DNA from 4 places in the Arthrobacter sp. MP_M4 genome. Region 2 is predicted to be linked to each of the others. Evidence: riboswitches for the same ligand, from Rfam matches in the RefSeq annotation. Region 2 holds a riboswitch; each other region holds the start of a gene.
What was found. A riboswitch is a leader RNA that binds a small molecule or an ion and turns the genes downstream of it on or off. The one in region 2 is predicted to bind S-adenosylmethionine.
Positions count from the first base shown of each region.

Region 1 (4,901 bases), on a different contig from region 2:
ATCGGCAACCCCACGGTGGCCGCGTTCGAGGAGCGCATCGCGTCCCTGGAGGGCGGCATCGGTGCGGTGGCGACGTCCTCGGGGATGGCCGCGGAGTTCATCACTTTCGCCGCGCTCACCCAGGCCGGTGACCACATCGTGGCAGCCTCCCAGCTTTACGGTGGCACGGTAACCCAGCTGGACGTCACGCTGCGCCGCTTCGGCGTCGACACCACGTTCGTCCCCGGCACCGATCCGGCGGACTACGCCGCTGCCATCCGGGAGAACACCAAGGCGATCTTCGTCGAGGTGGTGGCCAACCCGTCCTCCGAGGTCCAGGACCTTGAGGGGCTGGCCAAGGCAGCGCACGACGCCGGCATCCCGCTCGTCGTCGACGCCACCTTGAGCACGCCGTACCTCGTGCGGCCGATCGAACACGGCGCGGACATCGTTATCCATTCCGCCACCAAGTTCCTCGGCGGCCACGGCACCACCCTCGGCGGCGTGATCGTCGAAAGCGGCCGGTTCAACTGGGGCAACGGGAAGTTCCCGACGATGACCGAGCCGGTGGCCTCCTACGGCAACGTCTCCTGGTGGGGCAACTTCGGCGAGTACGGCTTCCTCACGAAGCTCCGCTGCGAGCAGCTGCGGGACATCGGACCCGCCCTGTCCCCGATGTCCGCGTTCCAGCTCCTGCAGGGCGTGGAGACCCTTCCGCAGCGCCTGGACGAACACCTCAAGAACGCCCAGGCCGTCGCGGAGTGGCTCGAAGCGGACGAACGTGTGGCCTACGTGAACTACTCGGGCCTTCCCTCGCACCCGTACTTCGAGCGGGCCCGGAAGTACCTTCCGCTCGGACCGGGCTCGGTGTTCTCCTTCGGCGTGAAGGGGGGCCGCGCGGCCGGGCAGACGTTCATCGAGTCCCTGCAGCTGGCCTCGCACCTGGCCAACGTCGGCGATTCCCGGACCCTCGTCATCCATCCCGGGTCCACCACCCACCAGCAGCTCAGCCCGGAACAGCTCGAGTCCGCCGGCATCCCGGAGGACTTGGTCCGGATCTCGATCGGGCTGGAAGACCTCGAGGACATCCTCTGGGACATTGACCAGGCCCTGGACGCTGCAACGGTGGCAGCCCCTGATGCCTCCGCCCGCGGCGTACACACGCCAGAGGCTGACGCCTGCACGATCGGAGTTAACGCGTGAGCACCGAAGAAGAACGTACCTGGACCGAGCCGTCCGCCCCGGAGCGGCTGGCCCTGCTGCGGCAGGCAACGTCGATCGCAATCGTGGGCGCCTCGGACAAACCGTCCCGGGCGAGCTACTTCGTTGCCACCTACCTGCAGTCCTCCACGCGCTACAAGGTGTATTTCGTAAATCCGGTGGTGAAGGAGATCCTGGGCCAGCGAACGTATGCCTCGCTCGCGGACCTGCCGGAGAGCCCGGACATCGTGGACGTGTTCCGCAAGCACGATGACCTCCCGGGGGTCCTGGACGAGGCCGTCGCGGCAGGCGCCAAAACGCTCTGGCTGCAGCTGGGCTCGTGGCACGAGGACGTGGCGAAGGAAGCCGAGGCGGCCGGGCTCGACGTCGTGATGGACCGTTGCGTGAAAATCGAGCATGCCCGGTTCCACGGCGGACTGCACCTGGCCGGCTTCGACACCGGCGTCATTTCGTCCAAACGGCAGGTCCTGGCCTAACCGCGCCCGCGCCGGGCCACCGAACTCGCGGCACGCGTGCGGGCTCGCCATAACGAAACGGCGCGCCGCACCTTGCCCCACGTTCCCGCCGAACTCGCGGCACCCGGCCAAACGACGGCGGCGGGCCACCTTTTCAGGTGACCCGCCGCCGTCGTGCGTTAGCTTCGGATGCGTCAGTCGTTGATCAAATCGTTGATCACGATGGTCTGGTCGCGGTCAGGACCGACGCCGATTGCCGAGAAGCGCGTGCCGGAGAGCTTTTCCAGGGCCAGCACGTAGTTTTTGGCGTTCTCCGGGAGGTCCTCCAGGGTGCGGGCGCCGGTGATGTCCTCGGTCCAGCCCTCGAAGTACTCGAAAATCGGCTTGGCGTGGTGGAAATCGGTCTGGGTCATCGGCATTTCCTCGTGCCGGACGCCGTCGACGTCGTAGGCCACGCAGACCGGGATCTGTTCGATGCCGGTGAGGACGTCGAGCTTGGTGACGAAGTAGTCCGTGAAGCCGTTGACGCGCGAGGCGTGGCGCGCCAGCACGGCGTCGTACCAGCCGCAGCGGCGCGGCCGGCCGGTGTTGACACCAAATTCACCGCCGGTCTTCTGCAGGTACATGCCCATCTCATCGAACAATTCGGTGGGGAACGGGCCGGCGCCCACGCGGGTGGTGTACGCCTTGATGATGCCGATGGAACGCGAGATCCGGGTGGGGCCGATGCCCGAGCCCACGGAGGCGCCGCCGGCCGTCGGGTTCGAGGAGGTCACAAACGGGTAGGTGCCGTGGTCGACGTCCAGGAACGTGGCCTGGCCGCCTTCCATGAGGACCACCTTGCCCTCGTCCAGGGCGGTGTTCAGCACATAGGTGCTGTCAATGACCAGCGGGCGCAGACGCTCGGCGAAGGACAGGAAGTACTCCACGATCTCGTCCACCTCGATGTCGCGGCGGTTGTAGACCTTGACCAGGAGTTCATTCTTCTGGCGCAGCGAGCCTTCGACCTTCTGGCGCAGGATGGAGGCGTCAAAGACGTCCTGGACGCGGATGCCGAGGCGGGCCACCTTGTCCATGTAGGCCGGTCCGATGCCCCGGCCGGTGGTGCCGATGGCGCGGCTGCCCAGGAAACGCTCGGTGACCTTGTCCAGCACCTGGTGGTACGGCGCCACGAGGTGGGCGTTTGCGGAGACGCGCAGCTTGGAGGTGTCGGCGCCGCGGGCTTCGAGGCCGTCGATTTCCTGGAACAGCGCTTCTAGGTTCACCACGCAGCCGTTGCCGATAACCGGGACCGCGTTGGGGCTCAGGATGCCGGCCGGAAGGAGCTTGAGCTCGTACTTCTCACCGCCTACGACGACGGTGTGGCCGGCATTGTTGCCGCCGTTGGGCTTGACGACGTAGTCGACTCGGCCACCAAGCAGGTCAGTGGCCTTGCCTTTGCCTTCGTCGCCCCATTGGGCTCCGACGATCACGATTGCTGGCATGGGATCCTCCCCCATTCGTTCGGGCCAAACCGCAGGTGTCCCGCAGCTTAGCGCCGTTCATGAGAATGCCCCGAATCTACCGCTGTGCTCTTTCGATCAACGCCAGTTTCCGGGGCTCTTACCACCCAAGTTTAGCCGATGGCGGTGACAGCAGCTCATTTGCCCGGCCACTGGACTTCCGCCGGGCCGCCGGCCTCCTCGGCTCCACCTGCGCAGTGTCCAGCTTGCGGAACTTCGTGGGACAGGCTTGCGCGGGTCGGCCGGTTCGAATTAGGTAGGAGGTGACCATCCCGAGCGGCCGAGGGACCTGGACCATTGACGCCGCAGCAACCCTGCCCGCGCACACCACTGTGACGGCAAAGGTGCTACCGCCAGGACCGATGGAAAGGACGCGCTCCCATGCCGCAGAACACCGACCATATCCGCGCCACCCATGCAGGCTCGTTGCCCCGCACGCCCGAGCTCATCGCCGCGAACGAGGCCAAAGAGTCAGACGGCATCACTCCCGAGTTCCTGGACCTGCTGGAAACCTCCGTGGTGGACATCGTGCAGCGCCAGAAGGATCTCGGCATCGACATCCCCAACGACGGCGAATACGGGCACACCATGTCCAGCGCGGTTGATTACGGTGCGTGGTGGAATTACTCCTTCAGCCGGCTGGGCGGCCTGGAACCGACGGACGTGGACCGCTGGGCGGACGCCGCCGTGCACCGCTCCAGCCCCGGCCACATCGTGCTGACCTCCTTCCCGGACCGCCGCGACCGGCAAAAATTCAACGACGCCTACAACGATCCGTCCTCCGGGATCCTGGCGCACCGCAGGTCCGTCACGCAGCCGAAGATCGCCGGCCCGCTGAGCTACACCGGCCAGGCCCTGGTGGGGTCGGACATCGCCAACCTCAAGACCGGCCTGGCCGCAGCCGGGCTGTCCGAGGGCTTCGTCGCGTCCCTGTCCCCCGGCTCCTGCGCACGCGTCGCCAATGAGTATTACACCTCCGATGAGGAGCTCCTCTATGCCTGCGCCGATGCCATGCGCGAGGAGTACAAGGCCATCATCGATGCGGGGCTCACTGTCCAGCTCGATGACCCGTCGCTGGCCGAAAGCTGGGACCAGATCAACCCGGAGCCGAGCCTGGCGGACTATCTGAAGTTCATCCAGCTCAGGGTTGAGGCCACCAACTGGGCACTGCGCGATCTTCCCCAGGACCAGATCCGTCTGCACGTGTGCTGGGGCTCCTGGCACGGACCGCACACCACCGACATTGACCTCGCGGACATCATCGGTTCCGTCATGCAGGTCAACGCGGGGGCTTACTCCTTCGAGGCCGCCAACGTCCGACACGAACATGAATGGCGGGTCTGGGAGGACACCAAACTGCCCGACGGAAAAGTCATTATTCCTGGCGTCGTTTCCCACGCCACCAACGTCGTCGAGCACCCGGACCTGGTGGCTGACCGGATCGTGCGTTTCGCCGAATTGGTGGGCCGGGAAAATGTGATTGCCTCCACAGACTGCGGTCTCGGCGGCCGCGTGCACCCGCAAATCGCCTTTGCCAAGCTGGAATCCCTGGGCGAGGGAGCCCGCCGGGCAACCGCCCGGCTCTGGTAGCCGGCCCCACGGCCGGTCCGTCATTTCGCAGGGCTTGATAGACTAATAAGGATCGACCAGGAATCGGTCCACACCACATTTTCAAACCACACCGTAATTGGCGTGCCCGCGTACGGTCTGGGAGCTTCACCAAACCTGCAGGAGACTCAGCAAT
Region 1 is NZ_JAXCHX010000023.1:6,772-11,672, reverse strand. Features, by position in the region: gene RCH15_RS14935 (O-acetylhomoserine aminocarboxypropyltransferase/cysteine synthase family protein) at 1-1,182, shown strand, start outside; gene RCH15_RS14930 (CoA-binding protein) at 1,179-1,676, shown strand; gene RCH15_RS14925 (adenylosuccinate synthase) at 1,850-3,139, opposite strand; SAM riboswitch class I at 3,422-3,526, shown strand; gene RCH15_RS14920 (cobalamin-independent methionine synthase II family protein) at 3,539-4,747, shown strand.
Region 1: linked by a shared signal. The riboswitch ahead of RCH15_RS14920 (cobalamin-independent methionine synthase II family protein) and the one ahead of RCH15_RS12590 (DUF1737 domain-containing protein) in region 2 are both predicted to bind S-adenosylmethionine.

Region 2 (4,901 bases):
CAGGTTCTGCGACCCGGTGAACGCAACTTCGCCGTCAATGACCATGATTTTGCGGTGGTTGCGCAGGTCCGGGCGACGCCACTGCCCATGGACGGGCCGCAGCGGGAGCATGGGCCGCCAGCGGATCTTGCTGGCCTTGAGCCGGGCGATCAGCTTGCTGTAGCCCTTGACGCGCAGGGTCCCCAGGTGGTCGAACAAAAGGCGGACTTCCACACCGCGCTCGGCAGCTTCCTCCATCGCTGTCAGCAGGTCATCGGTGAAGTGGTCCGAACTCAGGATGTAGAACTCGGCGTTGACGAAGGACTCCGCTTCCCGGACGGCGGCCGCCATGGCCGTGAACGAATCCGGGTAGCCCGGGAGGAGGTCCACGTGGTTGCCGTCCACCATCGGCAGCGACCCCAGCGTCTTGTTCAGTTCCGCCGCGGACAGCACCCAGTCCGGGCCCTCATAGCCGCTCTCCAGCATCGCGAGCTCCGAGGCGCCGGCGCGGACCCGGGTGTTCACTGCGTCCTGCTGCGCCCGGCGTTTGCGGGAGAGCCGGAAGTTGCCGAAGAGCAGGAAGAGCACCAGGCCCACGGCCGGAACAAAGAAGATGATGAGGAGCCATGCCATGGCAGTGGTGGGCCGCCGGTTTCCGGGAATGATGCCAAGGGCCAGGACCCTGATGCCGAAATCAACCACGGCCAGAATCAGGATGACCCATGACGGAAGAGAATCCGCCAGCGAAAACGGCCACAGCACAGGCGAACCCCTCAAGCTCCAGGCCCGCGGAACAGTTCCGGAACGGGCAACCTTGAAATCCTATCCCGTCACCCGCCGCACTAAGCTGAAGGCATGACTTCTCCCGCAGCCGCTAAGGCTCCCACCCCGGTGCTGGTCTTCCTGGATCCCGCGTTCGACGGCGGCCGGCTGGCGGACGCCACCAAACCGCAGCTGATGGCGACCGACCAGGGAGCCACCCGAGGCGACGGCGTCTTTGAGTCGCTGCTGGTTGTGGGCGGACAGCCCCGCAAGCTCCAGGCGCATCTGAACCGGCTGGCCGGGTCCGCGCGGCTTTTGGAGCTGGGCATCCCGGCCGAGGGCGTGTGGCGCCGGGCCATTGCCACGGCGGTCAGCGAATACCGGCGCAGCCATCTGCCCGGCGGCGGTGCCACTGAGGACGACGAGCTGGTCGTGAAACTTCTGGTGACCCGCGGCGTCGAAGGCGCGGCGGGGCCCACGTGCTGGGTGCAGGCGTCGGTCCCCGGCGCCGCCGGACGGCGCCAGCGCGAAACCGGCATTGACGTCCTGCTGCTGGACCGCGGCTACGACAGCGAAGTCGGGGAACGCGCCCCCTGGCTGCTCATGGGCGCCAAGACCCTCTCCTACGCCGTTAACATGGCAGCGCTTCGCTACGCGCACGCGCACGGAGCCGATGACGTGATCTTCACCTCCGCGGACGGGCGGGTGCTGGAGGGTCCGACGTCCACCGTCCTGCTCGCACATCTGGACACGGACGGCGACGGCGCCGGCGGGGTGCGCACGGTCCGGCGGCTGATCACGCCGCAGCTCGACAGCGGAATCCTGCCCGGCACTTCGCAGGGGGCCTTGTTCACCGCGGCCAAGGCGGCCGGCTGGGAACTGGGCTACGGCCCGTTGGAGCCGCGTGACCTGTACGACGCCGACGCCGTCTGGCTGATCTCGAGCATCCGGCTGCTGGCTCCCGTCAACCGCATCGACGGCCGGGAAATCGGCACGCCGGAACTGCGCCAGCAGCTCACCGCGGAGCTCAACGCGCTGTACGCCACCATCGAATAAAGCTCCCGGGCCCGCCGGGGACGGTGCGGTTCAGCCCTTGGCGAGGGCTTCGTCGACGATCCGGGCCAGGTCCGCGGCTGCGTCCTCGGTGACTCCGGGGCCTGATGCCACCGCCGCGGCCGTCAGCGCACCGCTGAGACCCATGACGGTGACAGTGGTCTGGGTCTGCCCGGTCGGCAGGGTCTGGATGCCCATGGTCGAGAAGGACTTTTCCGCCGACGTCGCGATGTCCAGGACTTTCGTTTCGCTGGCGACTTTTTGGCCCTGGAGCTCCATGGTGAAGCTTGCGCATTTCTTGCTCCCAGCTACCGATTCGTCCAGCTTGGAGCGTTGCAGGTCCGGATCCTGGACAGCCACGACCGTGACGACGGTGACCACCTGGTCCGCGGCGGACTGGGACACGCCGCTGGCATAGCTGCTTCCCTCCGGGATCTGGCTGTTGCTGTCCACCACCGCCGCGCACTCGGGCGGGGTGATCGCGGCCGTGGCGATCAACTTCTTCGCCGTGGCGATGCCTTGCTCCAGCTGGTCGGCGGATACGGCGGTGAACCCGGCGCCGCGCTCGTCCGTGAGCCCGGCAATGATCTGCGCGAGATCCCCGGCCGCATAGGCCTTCACCGTCGCGGCCGGCGACGGCGCGGAGGACGGGCCCGCGGCCGGGGATGACGGGTCAGGTGTGGTCGGCGAAGCCGGGGCCGCGGCCGAGGACGGACCGCCCGGGGCTGAAGGCGCCGGAGTGCCGCCGCAGCCTGCGAGCGCCAAAGCGGTCGAGAGCAGCAACGCTGCCGGAGTGATGGTGCGCAGAATCATGGAGTTCCCCAATTTCACTGTAATGGTGTCATGCACCGCATCGGGCGCGGCAGTCGTGAGCTTACGATATCCGGTCCGTGAAAAACACGACCCCGCCTGCGGAGGTGTTGGAGGCCTCCTGAGAGCTTCACGTTAAGTCTGAGCCCTAACGATTGGCCCCAATAGCGGCTACCGCTCCGTTGCATTTCTTTTGTCGGTTCGTCACCTTTTCTCCGTTCCGGCCCGTTACTTAACATGACGGCGGCAACCGTGCGGGCCGGCGTCCCGGGTGTTAGGTTTCTGGTGAGTAATGAGAACCGGCGCCAAGCCCTGACTGGCCGGACGGCAACCCTCCCTTTCGCGGCGGGGTGCCTCAGGTGAGTACTCGGCATATCGACCAATCGAGCTGCAAGCGTGAAAGAAGGAGATCCGTCGTGCCTGACGCGTCCGCCCCCGCAGTACCCATACCGGCACCAGCCCCGACCCCGGCGATTGCCGGCACGAGCGGGAAGAAGCTGGCATACCGCCTGTTCACCGGCCCCGACGACCGTGCATTTTGCGAGCGCGTCTCGGCCGCCCTCGCCGCGGGCTACGTTTTGCACGGCAGCCCGGCCGCCACGTTCAACGGCAGCGACGTCGTCGTGGCCCAGGCTTTGGTGCTGCCGGCGGCGATCGCCAGCGCCGATGCCGCCGTCGCCAACGCCGTGGGCGGCCTTGGGTTCGCCGGAGAAATTGACGGAGACTTCGACGGAGAGGGCCACGCGTGAGCTACGCCGGAGACCTCAGCCCGCACGAGGCGTGGGCAAAGCTCGAAGACGGCGCCCTTCTCGTGGACGTCCGCACCGAGGGCGAATGGGCCCATACCGGCATCCCGGACACAACCGGGACACCGCACCCGCCGCTCTTCCTGCAGTGGAATCTGGCCGGCGGCATCCCCAACCCGCAATTCATCGCGCAACTGCAACAACTCGCTGCCGAGGCCGGCAACACCGAACTTCTCTTCCTGTGCCGCTCGGGCGTCCGGTCCATTGCCGCAGCGCACGCAGCCACCGACGCCGGGTTCACTTCCTACAACGTCCTCGAAGGCTTTGAGGGCGAACCCGACCGGCAGGGGGAACGGACCGTCAACGGCTGGCGGAACCGCGGCCTGCCCACGAGCGCGGAAAATCACTAAATGGCTTTCAATCCCGAGGCCGGGGGCTGGAGCGCCGGCACCCAGGCTGTCCGTGGCGGCCTGGACCGGACAGGTTTTCAGGAAACCGCCGAACCGATCTTCCTGAGCTCCGGATTCGTCTATGAATCCGCGGCCGCCGCCGAGCGCGCCTTCACCGGCGAGGACGAACGCTTCGTCTATTCCCGCTACGGCAACCCCACGGTGGCCACCTTCCAGGAACGGCTCCGGCTGCTCGAAGGCACCGAGGCCTGTTTTGCCACCGCCTCGGGCATGTCCGCGGTCTTCACCGCGCTTGGGGCCCTCCTGGCCGCCGGCGACCGGGTGGTAGCAGCCCGCTCGCTGTTCGGCTCGTGTTTCGTGATCCTCAGCGAGATCCTGCCCCGCTGGGGGGTGCAAACGGTCTTCGTCGACGGACCGGATCTGGAGCAGTGGCGCTCAGCGCTCTCAGAACCAACGACGGCGGTCTTCTTCGAGTCGCCGTCGAACCCGATGCAGGAAATCGTCGATATCGCCGCCGTGAGCGAGCTGGCGCATTCCGCCGGGGCGACGGTCGTCGTTGACAATGTCTTTGCCACTCCCCTGTTGCAGCGCTGCGGGGAACTCGGCGCGGATGTGATCGTCTATTCGGGAACCAAGCACATCGACGGCCAGGGCAGGGTGTTGGGCGGCGCGGTTCTGGGCACCAAGGAATTCATCGAGGGACCGGTCAAGCAGCTCATGCGCCACACCGGCCCGGCGCTCTCCGCCTTCAACGCGTGGGTGTTAACCAAGGGCCTGGAGACCATGGGCCTGCGGGTAACCCATTCCTCCGCTTCGGCCCTGCGGCTGGCCGAGTGGCTGGAGGAGCAACCCGGCGTCAGCTGGGTCCGGTACCCGTTGCTGCCTTCCCATCCGCAGCACGAATTAGCCGCCCGGCAGATGAAGGCCGGCGGCACCGTGCTGACTTTCGAGCTCTCCCCGTCCCCCGGCAGGTCAGCGAAGGAGGCCGCGTTCGCGCTGCTGGACGGGCTGCGGATCATCGATATCTCCAACAACCTGGGCGATTCGAAGTCCTTGATCACCCATCCCGCCACGACGACGCACCGCGCCATGGGGCCGGAGGGCCGGGCCGCGATCGGTCTGAGCGACGGCGTGGTGCGCC
Region 2 is NZ_JAXCHX010000016.1:52,645-57,545, reverse strand. Features, by position in the region: gene cls (cardiolipin synthase) at 1-741, opposite strand, end outside; gene RCH15_RS12600 (aminodeoxychorismate lyase) at 835-1,797, shown strand; gene RCH15_RS12595 (hypothetical protein) at 1,828-2,607, opposite strand; SAM riboswitch class IV at 2,893-3,007, shown strand; gene RCH15_RS12590 (DUF1737 domain-containing protein) at 3,078-3,353, shown strand; gene RCH15_RS12585 (rhodanese-like domain-containing protein) at 3,350-3,760, shown strand; gene RCH15_RS12580 (O-succinylhomoserine sulfhydrylase) at 3,761-4,901, shown strand, end outside.

Region 3 (4,901 bases), on a different contig from region 2:
CACCGCCGGCGCCATCCTGGGCCTGGCCGTACCGGGCGTTCAGGTCGAGGACATCGGCGCTACGGCCAAGACCATGCCGGACTTCCCGGCACTGTGGGCCGCCATGCTCGTCCAGGGCTCCACCGCTGAATCCAGCCGCACAGACAGGGACGCCCACGGTGGCACGCAGCACTGATTCGTGGGACGAATCCGACGTCCGCATCCGTCCCAATAAGAAAGGCACCCGGCCCCGCACCAAGGACCGACCCAGCTACGAGGAAGCCGTCACGGGCCGCATCATCACCGTTGACCGCGGGAGGTACACCGCCGTCGTCGCCGAAGGAACCCCCGAGGAACGCAAGATCATTGCCGCCCGGGCCCGGGAACTGCGCCGCAACCCCGTCGTGGCAGGCGACTTCGTCTCCCTCGTCGGGGACGTCACCGGGGAAGCCGACACACTGGCCCGGCTCGTGCGGATTCAGGACCGCAGGACACTGCTGCGGCGCAGCGCAGATGACACGGATCCGATCGAGCGCGCCGTCGTCGCCAACGCCGACCAGCTGGTGGTGGTCGTGGCAGCTGCCAATCCCGAGCCGAGGACGGGGTTTATCGACCGTGCCCTCGTGGCCGCGTACGACGCCGGCATCGAGCCGTTGCTGCTGGTCACCAAGGCCGACGTCAAAGACCCTGCTGAGCTCCTTTCCAACTACCAGCACCTTGCCTTTCCGGTGATCATTTCCAAGACGGCAGACTCCGCGGCATCCGGTATCGACGCCCGCTCCGACGACGGACTGTCCGCCCGCCTCGACAAGGACGCCGTCTCCCAGTTGCGTGCCTACCTCGACGGGAAAGTCACCGTCATGCTGGGCCATTCCGGCGTCGGCAAGTCCACCATGGTCAACGCTTTGACCGGCGCCGAGCGCGCCACCGGCGGGGTGAACGCCGTGACCGGGCGCGGCCGCCACACCTCATCCTCCGCGCTCGCCCTCAAAGTCAACGCGGCGCCTGCGGGCAGTTGGATCATCGACACCCCCGGTATCCGTTCCTTCGGCCTGGCCCACGTCGACCCGGACCGGATTCTGCGGTCCTTCCCGGATCTTGAGCCCGGCACTGACGACTGCGAGCGGGGCTGCAAACATGACTCCAATGCCGTCAACTGCGGCGTGGACGCCTGGGTGGCCGCCGGCCATGCGGGCGACTCCGGACCGGCCCGGCTCGCCTCACTCCGCCGCCTGCTTGGGACAGACCCCCGGATGGAAGCCCAGGACGTCAAGGAACTCGGCACCGTCTCCTAGCAGGATGCGGCGCAGCCTACCGCTCCCCCGCCCGGTTTGCCGGTAGTTTGGATCCATGAGCCAACCCGCTTCGAGTTACAACGATGACCTCCGCCTCGCCCATGTACTGGCAGATTCCGTGGATTCCCAGACCATGAGCCGCTTCAAGGCGCTGGATCTTCGGATCGAGACGAAGCCGGACCTGACGCCGGTGACCGACGCTGACAAGTCCGCCGAGGAAGCCATCCGCGGCCAGCTGTCCCGCTCCCGGCCGCGCGACGCCGTCCTCGGAGAGGAATTCGGCAGCTCCGGCCACGGCTCGCGCCGCTGGATCATCGACCCGATCGACGGGACCAAGAACTTCGTCCGCGGCGTCCCCGTCTGGGCCACCCTGATCGCCCTCGTTGACGAGGGCGAGCCGGTCGTCGGCGTCGTAAGCGCCCCGGCCCTGGGCAAACGCTGGTGGGCCGCCAAGGATGGTGGAGCGTACATGGGACGGTCGCTGGCGGCGGCCACCCGGCTGAAGGTCTCCAATGTCTCCAAGCTCACGGACGCCTCGCTCTCCTACTCGTCCCTGGGCGGCTGGAAGCAGCGCGGCAACTTCGATGAATTCCTCGGCCTCACCGAGGAGGTCTGGCGCACCCGCGCGTACGGTGACTTCTGGTCCTATTGCATGGTGGCCGAAGGCGCCGTCGACATCGCCTGCGAGCCGGAACTTAACCTCTACGACATGGCCGCACTGGTCCCGATTGTCACGGAAGCCGGCGGCCGCTTCACGTCCCTCGAGGGCGAGGACGGTCCCTTCGGCGGCAACGCCCTTGCGACCAACTCCATCCTGCACTCCGAGGTCCTCAAGCGCCTCAACCCGGGGCTCGACGACCTGCTCTAGGATCCGGCGGCCGGCCATCACGGCCGCTCCGTAACAAAGCACTTCACAATCCTGCCCTGCCTTTTCTGCGGCAGCAGGCATGGCCTACGCTCGAAAAAGGTCACGAGTGCCAGCGCGAAACCCCGGTTTGCTGGCCGGCAACCCTCCATTCGCGGCGGGGTGCCCCGGGTGACGACCTGGCCGGTCCTGAATGGACCCGGCAAGCGCGGATTCCCGGCACGGGGGTCCATTTTCGAGCGAGGTCCCATGCCAACTGCCACCATTCCCGTACCCCGTCCCGCGGCTCCTGGACGTCCGGCCAGGACCGGACCGGCCGCTACCCGGGCGCGACTTGCCGTCGCCCGCCGGCCGCTGGCCGCGGTGACCGGCGCGGAGATCCAGGCGCCGCTGATCCAAGGGGGGCATGTGCGTTACGCCAACCTGGATTACGGCGCTTCGGCTCCGGCCCTCTCCGTCGTCTCGGCCTACCTCAACGAGATCCTGCCGTTCTACGCAAGCGTTCACCGCGGTGCCGGTTACGCCTCCCAGATCAGCACCTCCGTCTACGAAAACGCCCGCAACGTAGTCCGGGATTTCGTCGGCGGCCGGCCGGATGATGCGGTGATTTTTACCCGCAACACCACTGATTCCCTGAACCTGCTGGCGGGGTGCCTGCCCGTCGTCGACGGCGTTTCCGCCGGTGAGGTGCTCTACCTCGACATCGAGCACCATGCCAACCTCCTGCCGTGGCAGCGTGTGCCGCACCGCAGCGTCATCGCTGCACCGACTCTCGCCGGCACCCTGGAACTGCTCGGCGGGGAACTCGCCTACGGCGGAGTGAATCTGCTCGCCGTCACTGGCGCCTCCAACGTCACCGGTGAGATCCTGCCGGTCCGGGCCCTCGCCGCCCTGGCGCACGAGTATGGCGCCCGGATCGTCGTCGATGCCGCGCAGCTGGCGCCGCACCGGCGGATCGATATGGCCGCTGACGGCATCGACTACCTTGCCTTTTCCGGCCATAAGCTTTACGCCCCGTTCGGAGCAGGTGTGCTGATCGGCCGCACCGACTGGCTCGACGCCGGAACGCCCCATCTGGCCGGCGGCGGAGCCGTGCAGGATGCCCGGATCGATACAGTCAGCTGGACCACCGGCCCCGCACGGCATGAAGGCGGCTCCCCCAACGTCCTCGGCGCTGCCGCCCTGGCCCGGGCCACCCAGGTCATCGCCGGCCTGGACGCGGAGCAGTGGCGGGGCCACGAAGACGCCATCCGCGCGTTCCTCGTCGAAGGCCTGGCCGGAATCGATGGTGTCACGGTCCACCAGATCTTCTCGGACAGCGCTTCATTCGACGCTGCCGCGGGCTCCGTGTCCGGCACCGGCACGATCGGCGTCGTCAACTTCTCTCTGGAAGGCTACGACGCGGGTCTGGTGGCGGCGTACCTGTCGGCCGAACACGGCATCGGGCTGCGCGACGGCCGGTTCTGCGCGCATCCGCTGCTCCGCCGGCTTGGCCTGCCCTCGGGCTCGCTGCGGGCAAGCTTCGGCCTTGGCTCCCGGCTGGAGGACGCCCAGCGGCTGATTTCCGGCATTGAGGAACTCCGCCGGAACGGTCTCGGGTGGGACTATGTCGTGGACACGGGACGCTGGGTGCCGTCCAATGACACCCGCAGTTACCCGCACTGGGCCCCCAACACCCCCGGCACCGCCGGCGCGGCCCCCTGCACCCTGGACTGACAGAGCGGACGGAGCAGGAAACACGGGCGCTGCCACGTGCGGTAAATTCGACAGGTACCCATCCGGATCTGCCGAAGGAGATCGCACGTGGCAAGCGGCGGACCCAAAGCTCACGGCGGCCCCCAGCTCGATCAGGAACGGCGCCGGGAGCTGGGGCAAAGCTTCCAGGACGGCGGGGAACACTATGACCGTGTCCGTCCCGGGTACACGGCCGAGTCGGCCGACTGGCTGATCCCCGCCGGCGCCGTGGACGCCGCGGACCTCGGCGCCGGGACCGGGAAGTTCACGGCGCTGCTCGCCGGGCGCGGCCTGCACACCGTGGCCGTCGACCCCTCCGCCGGCATGCTTGAACAACTCCGGCAGGCACTGCCCGGCGTGTCCGCCGTCGAGGGCACCGCTGAGCACACCGGCCTGCCCGGCGGCGCGTTCGACGTCGTGACCGTCGCCCAGGCCTGGCACTGGTGCGATCCGCTGCGAGCCAGCACGGAAATCGCCCGGATCCTCCGTCCGCACGGCACCCTGGGGCTGATATGGAACCAGCTGGACACGTCTGTTCCCTGGGTGCACCGGCTCTCACGCATCATGCACGCGGGAGATGTTCACAAACCGGACTTCATCCCGCCGCTTGGCCCGGAATTCACGGGGTTGGAAAGCCACCTCACCCGGTGGGACGATCCGCTGCGGACGGCGGACATCCTGGAACTGACCAAGTCCCGCAGCTACTACCTGGCCGCCGGAGCGACCGCCCGCGCCAGGGTGCTGGGCAACCTTGACTGGTATCTGCACGAACATCTGGGGCATGGCCCCGGGGACGTCATCGCACTGCCCTACCTCACGCAGAGCTGGCGGGCCATCCGGGCCTGAGGCCGGTGCAGCCGGACCTTCCCGGTGGCGGTGAGGACCCTCACGTTGCCCTGACCCGCCGCCCTGGCTTATGGTTTCGGTACGCCTAAAAGTTATTTATAGGCAGATGGAACTCCGGTGCCGGCACCTATCCCGCCACCGGCCGCGTCACTGCCGACGCACCTACCCAGGGAGCCTTGCCG
Region 3 is NZ_JAXCHX010000009.1:17,165-22,065, forward strand. Features, by position in the region: gene aroA (3-phosphoshikimate 1-carboxyvinyltransferase) at 1-175, shown strand, start outside; gene rsgA (ribosome small subunit-dependent GTPase A) at 159-1,274, shown strand; gene hisN (histidinol-phosphatase) at 1,330-2,142, shown strand; SAM riboswitch class IV at 2,241-2,354, shown strand; gene RCH15_RS08995 (aminotransferase class V-fold PLP-dependent enzyme) at 2,389-3,855, shown strand; gene RCH15_RS09000 (class I SAM-dependent methyltransferase) at 3,943-4,719, shown strand.
Region 3: linked by a shared signal. The riboswitch ahead of RCH15_RS08995 (aminotransferase class V-fold PLP-dependent enzyme) and the one ahead of RCH15_RS12590 (DUF1737 domain-containing protein) in region 2 are both predicted to bind S-adenosylmethionine.

Region 4 (4,901 bases), on a different contig from region 2:
GGGCAGACTGTGCCCGGCCCTTTAGGAGTTGTTCCATGTCAAGTGCCTGGTCCTTTGAAACCCGCCAGATCCACGCCGGCCAGGAGCCGGACAGCGCCACCGGCGCCCGGTCGCTGCCCATCTACCAGACGACGTCGTTTGTCTTCCCCAGCGCCGAGAGCGCCGCCAACCGGTTCGCGCTGGCCGAACTGGCGCCGATCTACACCAGGATCGGCAACCCCACCCAGGACGCCGTGGAGCAGCGCGTGGCAAGCCTGGAAGGCGGACTCGCAGCCCTGCTGCTCAGCTCCGGACAGGCCGCGGAAACGCTCGCGATCCTGAACGTCGCCGAGGCCGGGGACCATGTGGTGGCCAGCCCCAGTCTCTATGGCGGCACCTATAACCTGCTGGCACACACCCTGAAGAAGTTCGGTATCTCCACAACGTTCGTGGCGGACCCGGACAACCTGGCGCAATGGCGGAATGCGGTGCAGCCCAACACCAAGCTGTTCTTCGGCGAAGCGGTCTCCAACCCGCGCCAGGACGTGCTGGACATTGAGGGCATCTCCCAGGTGGCCCATGAAGCCGGAGTGCCGCTGATTGTGGACAACACCCTGTCCACGCCGTTCCTCATCAGGCCCATTGAGTGGGGCGCGGACATCGTGGTGCATTCCGCCACCAAGTACCTTGGCGGTCACGGAACGGCGATTGCCGGCGTCATCGTGGACTCCGGCAACTTCGACTTCAGCAAGGACCCGGAGCGGTTCCCCGGCTTCAACACCCCGGACCCCACCTACAACGGCCTGGTCTATGCCCGCGATCTCGGTGCCGACGGTGCCCTCGGCGCCAACCTCTCCTTTATCCTCAAAGCCCGTGTCCAGCTGCTGCGGGACCTCGGCTCCGCCGTTTCGCCGTTCAATGCCTTCCTCATCGCCCAGGGCATCGAGACCCTCAGCCTGCGGATGGAACGGCACGTCGCCAACGCCGTCAAAGTGGCCGGATGGCTGGAAGCGCGCGACGACGTCGAATCCGTCGCCTATGCCGGGTTGCCGTCCAGCCCCTGGTACGAGCGCGGCCGCAAGTACGGGCCCAAGGGGACAGGCGCCGTCGTTTCCTTCAACCTCGCCGGGGGAGCGGACGCCGGAAAACGCTTTGTCGACGCCCTGGAACTGCACTCCCACGTGGCAAACATCGGCGACGTGCGCTCCCTGGTCATCCACCCGGCGTCGACCACGCACAGCCAGCTCTCCCCGGAGCAGCAGGCCGTCGCCGGCGTCCACCCCGGCCTGGTCCGGCTCTCGGTGGGGCTTGAGCACATCGATGACATCATCGCGGACCTCGATGCCGGCTTCCGGGCAGCGAAGACCGCCTGATCCATTCGGCACTGAGTGGCCCGGCTGTCACATGGAAGTCACAATCTTCGCCATTCCGGCAATGGGTTTCGTAGACTCAGGGGAGGTCATGAGTGCCAGTGACAGCCCCGGCTTGCTGGCCGGCAACCCTCCTTTTGCGGCGGGGTGCCCCGGGTGAAGACCTGGCCCGCCGGTCAGCTGACGGCGGGCAAGCGCGAAGTTAGGTCCTCACATGACGATTGCCGTCACCCGCACCGGTGCCCCCGCAAGCAAGCCCTCCTCCGCCCCGGACGGTTCCGTTCCCGACGGGACCGTCCAGTACTTACCCATCGGATCCCTCGCGCTCGAATGCGGCTCCTCGCTGCCCGAGGTCGTCCTCGGTTTCGAAACCTGGGGCACCCTCAATGCGGAGGCCTCGAACGCGGTCCTGATCGAACATGCCCTCACGGGGGACACCCACGTCACCCGGGGCGACAGCGACGAACCCGGCTGGTGGGAGCAACTGGCGGGACCGGGCGCCCCGGTGGACACAGACAGATACTTCGTGGTCTCCATCAACATCCTCGGCGGCTGCTACGGCTCCACCGGGCCCTCATCGACGGCGCCCGACGGAAACCCGTGGGGCTCACGTTTCCCGCTCGTGACGTTGCGGGACACCACAGAAGCTGAGGCCCGGCTCGCGGACGCCCTGGGCATCCGGAGCTGGTTCGCCGTGCTGGGCGGCTCCCTGGGCGGCGCCCGTGCCCTGGAGTGGGCCGTCAGCCACCCGGACCGGGTCCAGCGCTGCGGCGTGTTCTCCGTCGGCCCCAGCAGCACCGCAGAACAAATCGCGTTCGCCCAGGCGCAAACGCTCGCCATCCGGCAGGACCCCAACTTCAAGGGCGGGGACTACTACGGCGGGCCGGAGCCGGTAGCGGGCCTGGCCCTGGCCCGGCGGATCGCGCACATCACCTACCGCTCGGCCGCCGAACTGGACGGCCGTTTCGGCCGGAACGCCCAGGACTCGGAGGCTCCGCTGGAAGCCGGATCCCTCGCCGGACGCGGGCGCTACCAGGTGGAAAGCTACCTTGACCATCAAGGCAACAAGCTGGTCCGACGCTTCGACGCCAACAGCTACATCGCCATCACCGAGGCGCTGATGAGCCATGACATCAGCCGGGGCCGCGGTACCCTCGCGGAGGCCCTGGCCCCGGCCACCGCCGAATTTTTGCTGGCAGCAGTCGACTCGGACCGCCTGTACTTCCCGACCCAGACCCGGGCGCTAGCCGAGGCCCTGCCAGGCAAAGTTCCGGTGCACACCATCGAGGCCCCGATCGGCCATGATGGCTTCCTGACCGAGATCGGCCAGCTTGATGCCCAGCTTAAGCAGTACTTCTTCGGGTAGTCCGGGAGCAGAAAAGTACGACCAATGTGCGTTTTTGCAGATGCGCTCTGCACTAATGGCCGTTGAGGCTCAGGACTGAAAGGCTCATACTCGTGGGAATGGCGCAGCGTGTTCAATGTCACAAGCGCCCTCCTCCCAATGGTCCCACAGGGTGTCGAAGGCGACACCGAAGGAGTCGACATGAGTACGCAAAAAGCCGCCGCCAGGCGCCCGGAAGAGGAAGACGTCAAGTCGTCCGGACTGAAGAAGGTAGTAACGGCCTCCATGGCCGGCACGGTTGTCGAATGGTATGAGTTCTTCCTCTACGCCTCGGCCGCCACCCTCGTGTTCGGCAAGGCCTTCTTCCCCAACTCCGGCACGGAACTGGACGGCATCATTGCTGCCTTCCTCACCTACGCCGTCGGTTTTGTCGCCCGCCCGATCGGCGGCATCGTTTTTGGCCACTTCGGCGACAAGTTCGGCCGCAAGCAACTGCTCCAGCTCAGCATCGTCCTGGTCGGCGTCTCCACCTTCCTGATGGGTTGCCTCCCGACCTTCCAGCAGATCGGCTACTGGGCCCCGGCCCTCCTGGTCTTCCTGCGCTTCGCCCAGGGCTTCGCCGTTGGCGGTGAATGGGGCGGCGCCGTCCTCCTCGTCGCCGAGCACAGCCCCAGCAAGTCCCGCGGCTTCTGGTCCGCGTGGCCGCAGTCCGCCGTTCCGCTGGGCAACCTGCTGGCCACGGCCGTCCTGTTCGTTCTCTCTTCCACGCTGTCCTCCGCCGACTTCCTCAGCTGGGGCTGGCGCGTGGCCTTCTGGCTCTCCGCCGTGATCGTGCTGGTGGGCTACTACATCCGGACCAAGGTCACGGACGCCCCCATCTTCCTGGAGGCCCAAAAGGAAGTCACCGTCGAGAAGAAGGGCTACGGCGTGGGCGAAGTGTTCCGCCGCTACCCGCGCGGCGTCTTCACCGCCATGGGGCTGCGCTTCGCGGAGAACATCCTCTACTACCTCGTGGTCACGTTCTCCATCACCTACCTGAAGGTCATTGTGCAGACGGACACCGCCCGCATCCTTCTCCTGCTGCTGGTGGCGCACCTCATCCACTTCGCAGTGATCCCGATGGTCGGCCGCATGTCCGACCGCTTGGGCCGCAAGCCGGTCTACATGGCGGGCGCCATCCTGGGCGGCACCTGGGGTTTCTTCGCCTTCCCGATGATGGACACCAAGAACGACCTCATCATCCTCGCGGCGATCACCATCGGTCTGCTGTTCCACTCGCTCATGTACGCCGGCCAGCCGGCCATCATGGCCGAAATGTTCCCGACCCGGATGCGCTACTCCGGCGTTTCCCTGGGCTACCAGGTCACCTCGATCGTGGCAGGTTCGATGGCCCCGATCATCGCTGTCGCCCTCTTGAGCCAGTTCAAGTCATCCACTCCGGTCGCCGTCTACCTGCTCGGGGCCTGCATGGTCACCATGGTGGCGGTGTTCTTCCTCAAGGAAACCCGCGGAATCTCCCTGCACGACGTCGACGCCGCCGACGCCCAGGGCACCGCCGACCTTCTTGCAGCCAGCAAAAAATAGCAGGCAGTAAACAGCAGCTCACCACAACAGCCCGGCCCCGGATTACGGGCCGGGCTGTTGTCGTACCCGGCCCAGCAGGCGAAAAGGGCCCAGCGGGCAAAGGCAGGTCGGCGGAGGCGGCTCAGCCTGCCAGGATCTCCTGGCGTTTGGAGATCTCGGTCCGAAGCGCTTCAAGGACGGCCTGCACCGGGGCTGAGCGCAGTGATTCCGGGCGGGCCGCCGCCCAGATCGGCAGTTGCCGCTGGAAGTCGTCCGGCAGTACCGGTAGGAACGCGGGGTCCCCGACCGCCAGGAAGTTGGGCAGCAGGCCGATCCCGCCGCCCCGCCGGACGGCCTCAAGCTGGGCGAAGATGCTGGTGGCCTGGAAGCTGGAGCGGGGCATGGGCAGCTGGGTCGATCGGTGGCCGAGTTCGGCGACCTGCAGCGCGGACTCGACGTAGGAGACGAACCCGTGCTGCCGGACGTCGTCGAGCGTTTCCGGAAGGCCGTGTTCGCGGGCATACTGCGGACTGGCATAAAGCCGGAGGAAGTAGTTGGCCAGGAAAATGGTCTGCGCATTGCTGACGTCCAGATTGCCCACGACCACCTCGAGATCCACGCCGGACCGGTTCTGGCTGACCTTG
Region 4 is NZ_JAXCHX010000002.1:263,132-268,032, forward strand. Features, by position in the region: gene RCH15_RS03615 (bifunctional o-acetylhomoserine/o-acetylserine sulfhydrylase) at 36-1,352, shown strand; SAM riboswitch class IV at 1,437-1,552, shown strand; gene metX (homoserine O-acetyltransferase MetX) at 1,564-2,715, shown strand; gene RCH15_RS03625 (MFS transporter) at 2,896-4,278, shown strand; gene RCH15_RS03630 (LysR family transcriptional regulator) at 4,400-4,901, opposite strand, start outside.
Region 4: linked by a shared signal. The riboswitch ahead of metX (homoserine O-acetyltransferase MetX) and the one ahead of RCH15_RS12590 (DUF1737 domain-containing protein) in region 2 are both predicted to bind S-adenosylmethionine.